Regions from separate parts of the Pseudomonas trivialis genome, predicted to be linked through region 1. Evidence: predicted binding sites of a transcription regulator. Region 1 holds the regulator's gene; each other region holds the start of a gene.
What was found. Region 1 encodes sigma-54, which starts transcription at its own class of promoters, with help from an activator protein. Its sites were predicted from a motif close to ANTGGCATNNANNTTGCTNT; they were not measured.

Region 1 (3,243 bases):
GCGTGAGCGCCTGGGCTCTGCCGAACGATAGCCAGCAACCGATCCACATCTCGGCTGACGACGCTCAGCTCGATGACAAGCAAGGCGTCGCGACCTATACCGGCGGCGTCATCATCACCCAGGGCTCGATGAAGATCACCGGCAACACGGTGACCCTCACCCGCACCCCGGCTGGCGACATTGACGTGGTTACGTCGGTGGGCAACCTGGCCTACTTCGAGCAGAAGCAGGCCCCTGCCGATACCGGCCCGATGAAGGGCTACGGCAAGACTATCCAGTATCACGCCCAGCAGAATCGCATCGTGCTGATCGACCAGGCCAAGGTGCTGAGCCCCGATGGCAACTCCACGGAAGGTGAAAAAATCACCTATGACACCGTGAAGCAGATCGCCAACGCCGGTCGCGCCAATGGCTCCAAGGTCACTGCACCGCGTCCGCGAATCGACATGGTTATCCAGCCGAAGAAGAAGGCCGAGTAATGGCAACCCTGAAAGCCCAGCATCTGGCCAAGGCCTACAAAAGCCGTCAGGTCGTGCGCGACGTCAGCCTGTCGATCGACAGCGGCCAGATCGTCGGCTTGCTCGGCCCCAACGGCGCCGGCAAGACCACCTGCTTCTACATGATCGTGGGCCTCGTCCAGGCCGACCAGGGTCGTGTGCTGATCGACGACCTCGACGTCAGCCACCAGCCCATGCATGGTCGTGCACGCGCCGGTATCGGCTATCTGCCACAGGAAGCGTCGATCTTCCGCAAGCTGTCGGTTGCCGACAACATCATGGCGATCCTCGAGACCCGCAAGGAACTCGACCGCGACGGCCGCCGTCAGGAGTTGGAAAGCCTGCTGCAGGAATTCCACATCAACCACATTCGCGACAACCTCGGCATGAGCCTGTCCGGTGGTGAGCGTCGCCGCGTGGAAATCGCCCGCGCCCTGGCCACCGCACCCAAGTTCATCCTGCTGGACGAACCGTTTGCCGGCGTCGACCCGATCTCGGTCGGCGACATCAAGCAGATCATCCATCATCTCAAGGCCAAGGGTATCGGTGTGCTGATCACCGACCACAACGTCCGTGAGACCCTCGATATCTGCGAGACCGCCTATATCGTCAACGATGGCCAACTGATCGCCGAAGGCGATTCGGCGACTATCCTGGCCAACGAACTGGTCAAGGAAGTGTACCTGGGTCACGAGTTCCGCCTGTAGACACGGTGGTATCAGGGCGTTCGCCGACGAGCGCGCGAGTCAATGAAAACCTCAGTATTTTTATTGTCATCGCGCTCTAGGCAAAGCACCCGATATCAGGCATATAATTTGCTTATGTTTGGCGCTCGCGCGCCCTGTCGTGGATGGCGCATTGCGCCGGCGAATAAGGTGTTAAGCCCCTGCCATGAAACCATCGCTAGTCCTGAGAATGGGCCAGCAGCTGACGATGACACCGCAGCTGCAACAGGCCATCCGCCTGCTCCAATTGTCGACCCTGGACCTGCAACAGGAAATCCAGGAGGCCCTGGAGTCCAATCCGATGCTCGAACGCCAGGAAGAAGGCGACGACTTCGATAATGCAGACCCACTGGCCGACAACATCGAGCAAAAACCCAACCCGGACGTGCAGGAACCCTCCTATCAGGAAACCGCCCCCACGGTGGACAACCTCGAGGAAGGCGACTGGAACGAGCGCATCCCCAACGAACTGCCTGTGGACACTGCCTGGGAAGACGTTTACCAGACCAGTGCCAGCAGCCTGCCCAGCAATGATGATGACGAGTGGGACTTCACCACCCGCACCTCCGTCGGCGAGAGCTTGCAAAGTCACCTGCTGTGGCAACTGAACCTGGCGCCGATGTCCGACACCGATCGCCTGATCGCCGTCACCCTGATCGACTGCATCAACAACCAGGGCTACCTGGACGAAACGCTCGACGAAATTCTGGAAGCTTTCGACCCGGAACTGGATATCGAACTGGACGAGATCGAAGCCGTCCTACACCGCATCCAGCAGTTCGAGCCCGCCGGTATTGGTGCACGCAACCTCAGTGAATGCCTGCTGTTGCAACTGCGTCAATTGCCCGCCAAGACGCCATGGCTCAACGAAGCCCAGCGCCTGGTCACCGACTACATCGACCTGCTGGGCAGCCGTGACTACAGCCAGCTGATGCGTCGCATGAAGCTCAAGGAAGATGAGCTGCGCCAGGTCATCGAGCTGGTGCAGAGCCTAAACCCGCGTCCGGGCTCGCAGATCGAATCCAGCGAAGCCGAATACGTGGTCCCCGACGTGATCGTCCGCAAGGACAACGAGCGCTGGCTGGTGGAGCTGAACCAGGAATCCGTGCCGCGCCTGCGGGTCAACCCGCAATACGCCGGCTTTGTACGCCGCGCCGATACCAGCGCCGACAACACCTTCATGCGCAACCAGTTGCAGGAGGCCCGCTGGTTCATCAAGAGCCTGCAAAGTCGCAACGAAACCCTGATGAAAGTGGCCACCCAGATCGTCGAGCATCAGCGCGGCTTCCTGGAGTACGGCGACGAAGCGATGAAACCGCTGGTGCTGCACGATATCGCCGAAGCGGTGGGCATGCACGAATCGACGATTTCGCGGGTAACCACACAGAAATTCATGCATACCCCGCGGGGTATATATGAGCTGAAATACTTTTTCTCCAGCCACGTCAGCACCTCCGAAGGCGGCGAATGCTCGTCCACGGCGATTCGCGCAATCATCAAAAAACTGGTTGCCGCGGAAAATCAGAAAAAGCCATTGAGTGACAGTAAGATCGCTGGTTTACTGGAGGCACAAGGCATTCAGGTCGCCCGTCGAACCGTCGCCAAGTATCGCGAATCCCTTGGGATTGCGCCTTCCAGCGAGCGTAAGCGGTTGATGTGACGGGCGGGCCACAGCGTTCCAGTGGCAGGCGCTTTTCGCCTGTCGCTTTATGCACTGGCAACGAAGGAGAAGCTGTATGCAAGTCAACATCAGTGGACACCAGCTGGAAGTCACCAAGCCCCTGCGTGAATACACCGAGAGCAAGCTGAACAAGCTTGCGGGGCATTTCGACAAGATCACCAATGTGCAGGTCATCATGGAGGTCGACAAGCTCAAGCAGAAAATCGAAGCCACCCTGCACGTACCGAATGCCAAGCTCGTCGCCAATGCGGAACACGAAGACATGTACGCGGCGATTGACTCGCTCTACGACAAGCTCGACCGCCAACTCATAAAGCATAAGGAAAAGAATCTGCACCTG
Region 2 (3,243 bases), 2.6 Mb from region 1:
ATGGCCGAAATCAGGCGTAGTAATCGACCGCGCTGGAGCCGATCACGCTGGTGGTTACGGGCGCGACAGCGGCGCTCACTTCAGTCTGCTCAGCCGCATCGCCACGACCACCCCGCCCACCGCCGCCACTCACGCCGCGCATCTGGCTTTGTTGCTGCTGTTGCTGCTCCTGGCCACGGGACTGGTCGGACACGTTCACGTCCACCTGGCCCATGCCCTGCTGGGCGAACATCTCGCGCAGCCGACCGGACTGGCTTTCCAGCGCTTCACGCACCACGGCGTGACCGCTCATGAACGTGACCTGAGCCTGCTGGTCCGGTGTCATGTTGACCTTGATGTCCAGGCGCCCCAGCTCGGCCGGTTGCAGTTGGATCTCGGCCGACTTGAGGTTGGCACTGGAGAGGTACATCACGCGATTGACCACTTCCTCGGTCCAGCCGCTCTGATGCATCGCCAGCGGTGCATTGGCTACCGGCGGCAGCGCATTGGCGGTTTTCGGTGTGGCGGCCTGGGTCAGCGCGGCCAGACGATCGGCGAAGTTATCGACCCGTGTATCGCTGCCGGCGTTTTTCAGGTCCTTGAGGCCGTCATCGATCAGCGCACCGAACGCCTTCTCGCCGCCCTGATGGGTGCTGTCCTTGGCGGCTTGCTGGTCCACCAGGGTGGCCATGCCGGCGGCGAAAGTCTGCGCGGCGGTAGGCTGATCCTGGGTGGTGGTCGGTGCGCCCTTCTGCGGCGCCTGGCTGGTGGCCGACACGTGACCGCCCTGCTCCATCGCCAGGCGCACGGCGGGCATGTCGTCCAGCGGGTCGGCGGCGGGGTCGAAGGCAGGCTTGGCTGCATCGGTTGCCGCGACAGGTGCAGCGACTGCGGGCTGCGTCTTGTCAGACTTGTCGGGCTTGGCCGCAACCGGGGCCGGGGTTTCCGGCGGCACCGGCACAGCCACCACTGGCGTGAGCGTGACCACCAGCGCCGGGTCGACCACCGGATCGGCCGCTGGCTGTTGTGCCAGGGCCGGGTCGGTGGGTTTGTCGTCATCGCTGCTGGCGCTGTCATCGGACTTGGCCGGCGGTGTGGCAGGCAAGGGTTTGCCGCTATCGGCAACCGCCGGCGTGTTGGCGGCAGGCTTGTCGCTATCGGCAACGGGCTTGGCCGGGTTCTCGGCGGGCTTGTCCCGCGTGGGTTTGGCCGGGCTGGCGTCGGGCTTGGCGACTGATTTTGGCGCCTGATTAGCGAACACTTGAGCGAAGCCAGGGCCTTTGTCCCGTGGGTCCGCCGTCACTGAAGGTGAAGGAGCGACGGGCGCTTGAGGCTTGGCCGCAGGGGCAGCCTGAAGAAGGGAGTTGGGGGCGACTGGCATAAGTAGGGTCTCCAACTGCATGGGGGTCGTGGGATGCAGTTATGGAGATATAGCAAGAGTTGGGCCAGGTTGAGTGGGTTGGGTGTATATCCGTTATTTGGGTGATGGCTGATATGGGTTCCGCCCTTACGGAGGCTCACCGCTGGAAAGGCCCAAAAGTAAGAAAAAGGCCTTCGCCCCACCAGGGCACCTTGCTTAGGCTCGGTGTGCCTGAGATCAAGAGCGAAAGCCAAAGCAAAGCAGATCAAAAGCGGTGTGATATCCATCGGACAAATGGAGATCCAAATGTGGGAGGTGGCTTGCTCCCGATGGCGGTGTGTCAGCTACAAATAAGCTGACAGACACTCAGCCATCGGGAGCAAGCCCCCTCCCACATTTTGTACTGTGTTCGGCAAACAATCCCGGTCGGCTCCAAGGCCGCCGCGCTCTTGCTTTTGATCTGGGGCGCGCCGTCAAACACGCTGGGGGTTCCGGCTCACCTTTGGAAAGGCCCAAAAGTAAGCAAAGGCCTTCGCCCCACCACTCGGCACCTTGCTTAGGCTCGGTGTGCCTGAGATCAAGAGCGAAAGCCAAAGCAAAGCAGATCAAAAGCGCTGTGATATCCATCAGACAAATGGAGATCCAAATGTGGGAGGGGGCTTGCTCCCGATAGTGGTGTGTCAGCTACAAATAAGCTGACTGACACTCAGCCATCGGGAGCAAGCCCCCACCACATTTTGTACAGTGTTCGGCAAACAATCCCGGTCGGCTCCAAGGCCGCCGCGCTCTTGCTTTTGATCTGGGGCGCGCCGTCAAACACGCTGGGGGTTCCGGCTCACCGTTGGAAAGGCCAAAAAGTAAGCAAAGGCCTTCGCCCCACCACTCGGCACTTTGCTTAGGCTCGGTGTGCCTGAGATCAAGAGCGAAAGCCAAAGCAAAGCAGATCAAAAGCGCTGTGATATCCATCAGACAAATGGAGATCCAAATGTGGGAGGGGCTTGCTCCCGATGGCGGTGTGTCAGCTACAAATAAGCTGACTGACACTCAGCCATCGGGAGCAAGCCCCTCCCACATTTTGTACTGTGTTCGGCAAACAATCCCGGTCGGCTCCAAGGCCGCCGCGCTCTTGCTTTTGATCTGGGGCGCGCCGTCAAACATGCTGGGGGTTCCGGCTCACCTTTGGAAAGGCCAAAAAGTAAGCAAAGGCCTTCGCCCCACCACTCGGCACCTTGCTTAGGCTCGGTGTGCCTGAGATCAAGAGCGAAAGCCAAAGCAAAGCAGATCAAAAGCGGTGTGATATCCATCGGACAAATGGAGATCCAAATGTGGGAGGGGCTTGCTCCCGGTGGCGGTGTGTCAGCTACAAATAAGCTGACTGACACTCAGCCATCGGGAGCAAGCCCCCCACATTTTGTACAGTGTTCGGCAAACAATCCCGGTCGGCTCCAGGGCCGCCGCGCTCTTGCTTTTGATCTGGGGCGCGCCGTCAAACACGCTGGGGGTTCCGGCTCACCTTTGGAAAGCCCAAAAAGTAAGCAAAGGCCTTCGTCCCACCACTCGGAACATTGCTTAGGCTCGGTGTGCCTGAGATCAAGAGCGAAAGCCAAAGCAAAGCAGATCAAAAGCACTGTGATATCCATCAGACAAATGGAGATCCAAATGTGGGAGGGGGCTTGCTCCCGATGGCGGTGTGTCAGCTACAAATAAGCTGACTGACACTCAGCCATCGGGAGCAAGCCCCCCACATTTTGTACAGTGTTCGGCAAACAATCCCGGTCGGCTCCAAGGCCGCCGCGCCCTTGCTTTTGATCTGGGGCGCGCCGTCAAACACGCAGGGGCCAGGGATGGTCCATCCGCGCCGTAAGGGCGCCCCCCCCAATCACCCCACAAAAACCCGCCGCAGC
Region 3 (3,243 bases), 2.3 Mb from region 1:
TGGAGTTTCGCTCGTTCAACCTGCTCGACAGCTATGCCAGCCTGGGCAAGTTCGACATGGTGTTTTGCCGCAACGTGCTGATCTACTTCTCGGCCGAGGTAAAGAAAGACATTCTGTTGCGCATCCACGGCACCCTCAAGCGCGGCGGCTATCTGTTCCTCGGTGCTTCGGAGGCACTCAACGGTCTGCCGGATCATTACCAGATGGTGCAATGCAGTCCCGGGATTATTTACCAGGCCAAGTAATGTTCACTTAAAAAACGGGAGGCCCTGCAAAGGCCTCCCGTTTTTTATGCCTGCAGAAAAAGAGATTATTCAGCCAACCGTACTCACGGCCTGGCCTGCATTCGGATATTACTCAGTGACAAACGATGAATCCCGCTGGGCACCGTCTGGTTGAAAATGCCCAGCCGCACATCGCCCGTCAGTGTTGCGGTGAATGACCCGTGTCCGGTTTGCGGTTGGGCCTGGGTAATGTTTTGTACGACGGTGCCGATCCGGCTGCCGTTCATCGTCAGGTACAGAGTCGAGCCATCGGCCGCGGCGGAACCGCCAATGACCTCGAAACTGCAATCATAGGTGCGCCCCGCGATCACCGGTACTGCACGGGTGATGATATGAGCACTGCTGGCCTGGCTGACGAGCAGGTCAACGACCACGCTGCCATTGATGACATGCAATAACCCGCCTACGTAGGGGCCCTGGGGCACCCAACCCTGAAAAGTGTCATCGCTGAAATCCCATGCGGCGGCAGGCAGTGGCACGACGATGGGACGTGAGTTGATAAGGACTTTCGCCACCGGCGCAGCAGAGTAGCGCCCCGCACGGCTGATGGTCAGCACCAATTGCACGATGGTGCCTGCGCTGGCTTCAATAAAGCCTTTAGGTATCAAAAACTCGAGCCTGGGAGCGTTTGTGGCAATCTGAAAGCTCTGGTTGAACTCGCCACCGCGCACGCTGCTGTTCAGGGTCAAAAAGACCCTGTCATCCTTGATCACCGGGAAATCGGCGGTCAGCCCGGCGCAGTCACCGCTGATAAGTCGTGTGTTCAGCTCCGGAGGGGTTGGTGCTGAATTTTGTTCGTTGAATCGGGGCGGCGGGATAATCAACATTTCAGACCTCTGCGGCATACATCAAGTGTGTGCACCGAATAAGGCATCCAGGCAATAGACACCACAACTGTCAGAAATGACAGTTAAGACCAACGGTGGCCTTATTCCGCCTTCCAATTGACGCTATCGCCTGATTGCCGCCCCTTCGTAAAAGCGGCAAGCGCCGTTGCCGCTTTACTGGCGCCACGCGGAAGCCGGTTGCCGCTTTTCTGGCATTGCCGCCGGACCTGTCCCCGCAAACCCTTGAATTACGGGCCTTGCGCACATTGGCATGCGCCTTGCTATGACCTTGTTACGAACAGCAGGTCAGCCTAAAGGTTTCCGCCATGAGCATCAGCTTCGATAAAGCGCTCGGTATTCACGAACAAGCCCTGGGCTTTCGCGCAAAGCGTGCCGAAGTCCTGGCCAACAACATTGCCAACGCCGATACCCCGAACTACAAGGCTCGGGACCTGGACTTCTCCGCCGTGCTCGCCGCACAGCAGGACAAGACCCAGAACGGCACCTTCGCCTTGAACATGACCAACAGCCGTCATATTGAAGCGCAAGGCCTGAGCAGTGGTGACGAGTCGCTGCTTTATCGCACGCCGATGCAGCCGTCGATCGACCAGAACACCGTCGATGCTCAGCTGGAACAGTCGAACTACGCCGAGAACTCGGTGAACTTCCAGGCCAGCTTCACCCTGCTCAACAGTAAATTCAAAGGGCTGATGTCAGCCCTGCGTGGAGAGTAAGCCATGTCCCTGTCCAGTGTTTTCAATATTGCCGGTAGTGGCATGAGCGCCCAGACCACGCGCCTCAACACCGTGGCCAGTAACATCGCCAACGCCGAGACCGTGTCTTCGAGCATTGACCAGACCTACCGCGCTCGCCACCCGGTGTTCGCCACCATGTTCCAGGGTGGGCAGAGCGGCGGCAGCGATTCGTTGTTCCAGGATCAGGGCAATGCAGGCTCCGGCGTGCAGGTGCTGGGCGTGGTCGAGGACCAGAGCAATCTCGAAGCGCGTTACGAGCCCAACCATCCTGCGGCGAACGAAAAGGGTTACGTCTACTACCCCAACGTCAACGTGGTCGAGGAAATGGCGGACATGATCTCGGCCAGTCGCTCGTTCCAGACCAACGCGGAAATGATGAACACCGCCAAAACCATGATGCAGAAGGTCCTGACCCTGGGTCAGTGATAAGGGGCGCCAACTAATGGCCATCGTTGATACGTCAAACAACTCGGCAGTCCAGGACCTTTTCAATTCCAAGGTCAAGACCGCCCAGGACAACACCAGCCTCACTGACGCCGCCGCAGGCGCGACGGGCAGCCAGGCAATGGGCAAGGATGCTTTCCTGAAACTGCTGGTGACCCAGTTGAAAAACCAGGACCCGTTATCGCCTCAGGACAACGGTGCGTTCGTGGCCCAACTGGCACAGTTCAGCAGCCTTGAAGGCATCAACAACCTGAACGACTCGGTCAAGGCGATCTCCACCAACGTCACCTCGTCGCAGGCGCTGCAAGCGTCTTCGCTGGTGGGCCGCTCGGTGATCACCCAGACCGACAAGACGCTGGTCGACACCAGCAAGAGCATGACCGGCTCCGTGAATGTGCTGGCGTCGGTGGGCAATGTCGCGGTCAAGATCACCGACAAGGACGGCAACACCGTGCGCACCCTCGACATGGGCGCCCAAAGCGCCGGTTCCCAGAGCTTTATCTGGGACGGCAAGAACGACAAGGGTGAGGTTGCAGCTGCGGGGACTTACACGTTCACGGCCACCACCAAGAATGACGCGGGCGATTCCGTCGCCCTGGCCACCTCGCTGCCGGCAACGGTGACCAGCGTGACCCTGAGCCAGACCGGCGGCGAAATGCTGCTCAACCTGGCAGGCGGAAGCAGTATCAAGCAGTCGCAAATCCAGACCATCGGTTTATAGAGCCCGCTAACTACGGTGCAAGGAGAAATACATGTCTTTTAACATCGGCCTTAGCGGCCTCTATGCGGCCAACAAACAACTGGACGTGACCGGCAACAACATCGCCAACGTTGCGACCACGGGCTTCAAGTCGTCCCGTGCGGAGTTCGCCGACATCTACGCGGCGTCCAAACTGGGCACCGGCCAGAACAGCATCGGCAACGGCGTGAACC

Region 2: VRB54_RS16520 (flagellar hook-length control protein FliK) is a predicted target of sigma-54. The motif match lies at 1,516-1,535, and genes of this name have one in related genera.
Region 3: flgB (flagellar basal body rod protein FlgB) is a predicted target of sigma-54. The motif match lies at 1,377-1,396, and genes of this name have one in related genera.

Annotation. Positions count from the first base shown of each region.
Region 1 is NZ_CP142151.1:938,116-941,358, reverse strand. It holds gene lptA (lipopolysaccharide transport periplasmic protein LptA) at 1-479, shown strand, start outside; gene lptB (LPS export ABC transporter ATP-binding protein) at 479-1,204, shown strand; gene VRB54_RS04035 (RNA polymerase factor sigma-54) at 1,389-2,882, shown strand; gene hpf (ribosome hibernation-promoting factor, HPF/YfiA family) at 2,959-3,243, shown strand, end outside.
Region 2 is NZ_CP142151.1:3,789,254-3,792,496, forward strand. It holds gene VRB54_RS16520 (flagellar hook-length control protein FliK) at 11-1,360, opposite strand; gene VRB54_RS16525 (Hpt domain-containing protein) at 3,219-3,243, opposite strand, start outside.
Region 3 is NZ_CP142151.1:4,105,411-4,108,653, reverse strand. It holds gene cheR (protein-glutamate O-methyltransferase CheR) at 1-245, shown strand, start outside; gene VRB54_RS17925 (hypothetical protein) at 329-1,111, opposite strand; gene flgB (flagellar basal body rod protein FlgB) at 1,438-1,845, shown strand; gene flgC (flagellar basal body rod protein FlgC) at 1,849-2,292, shown strand; gene VRB54_RS17910 (flagellar hook assembly protein FlgD) at 2,309-3,031, shown strand; gene flgE (flagellar hook protein FlgE) at 3,063-3,243, shown strand, end outside.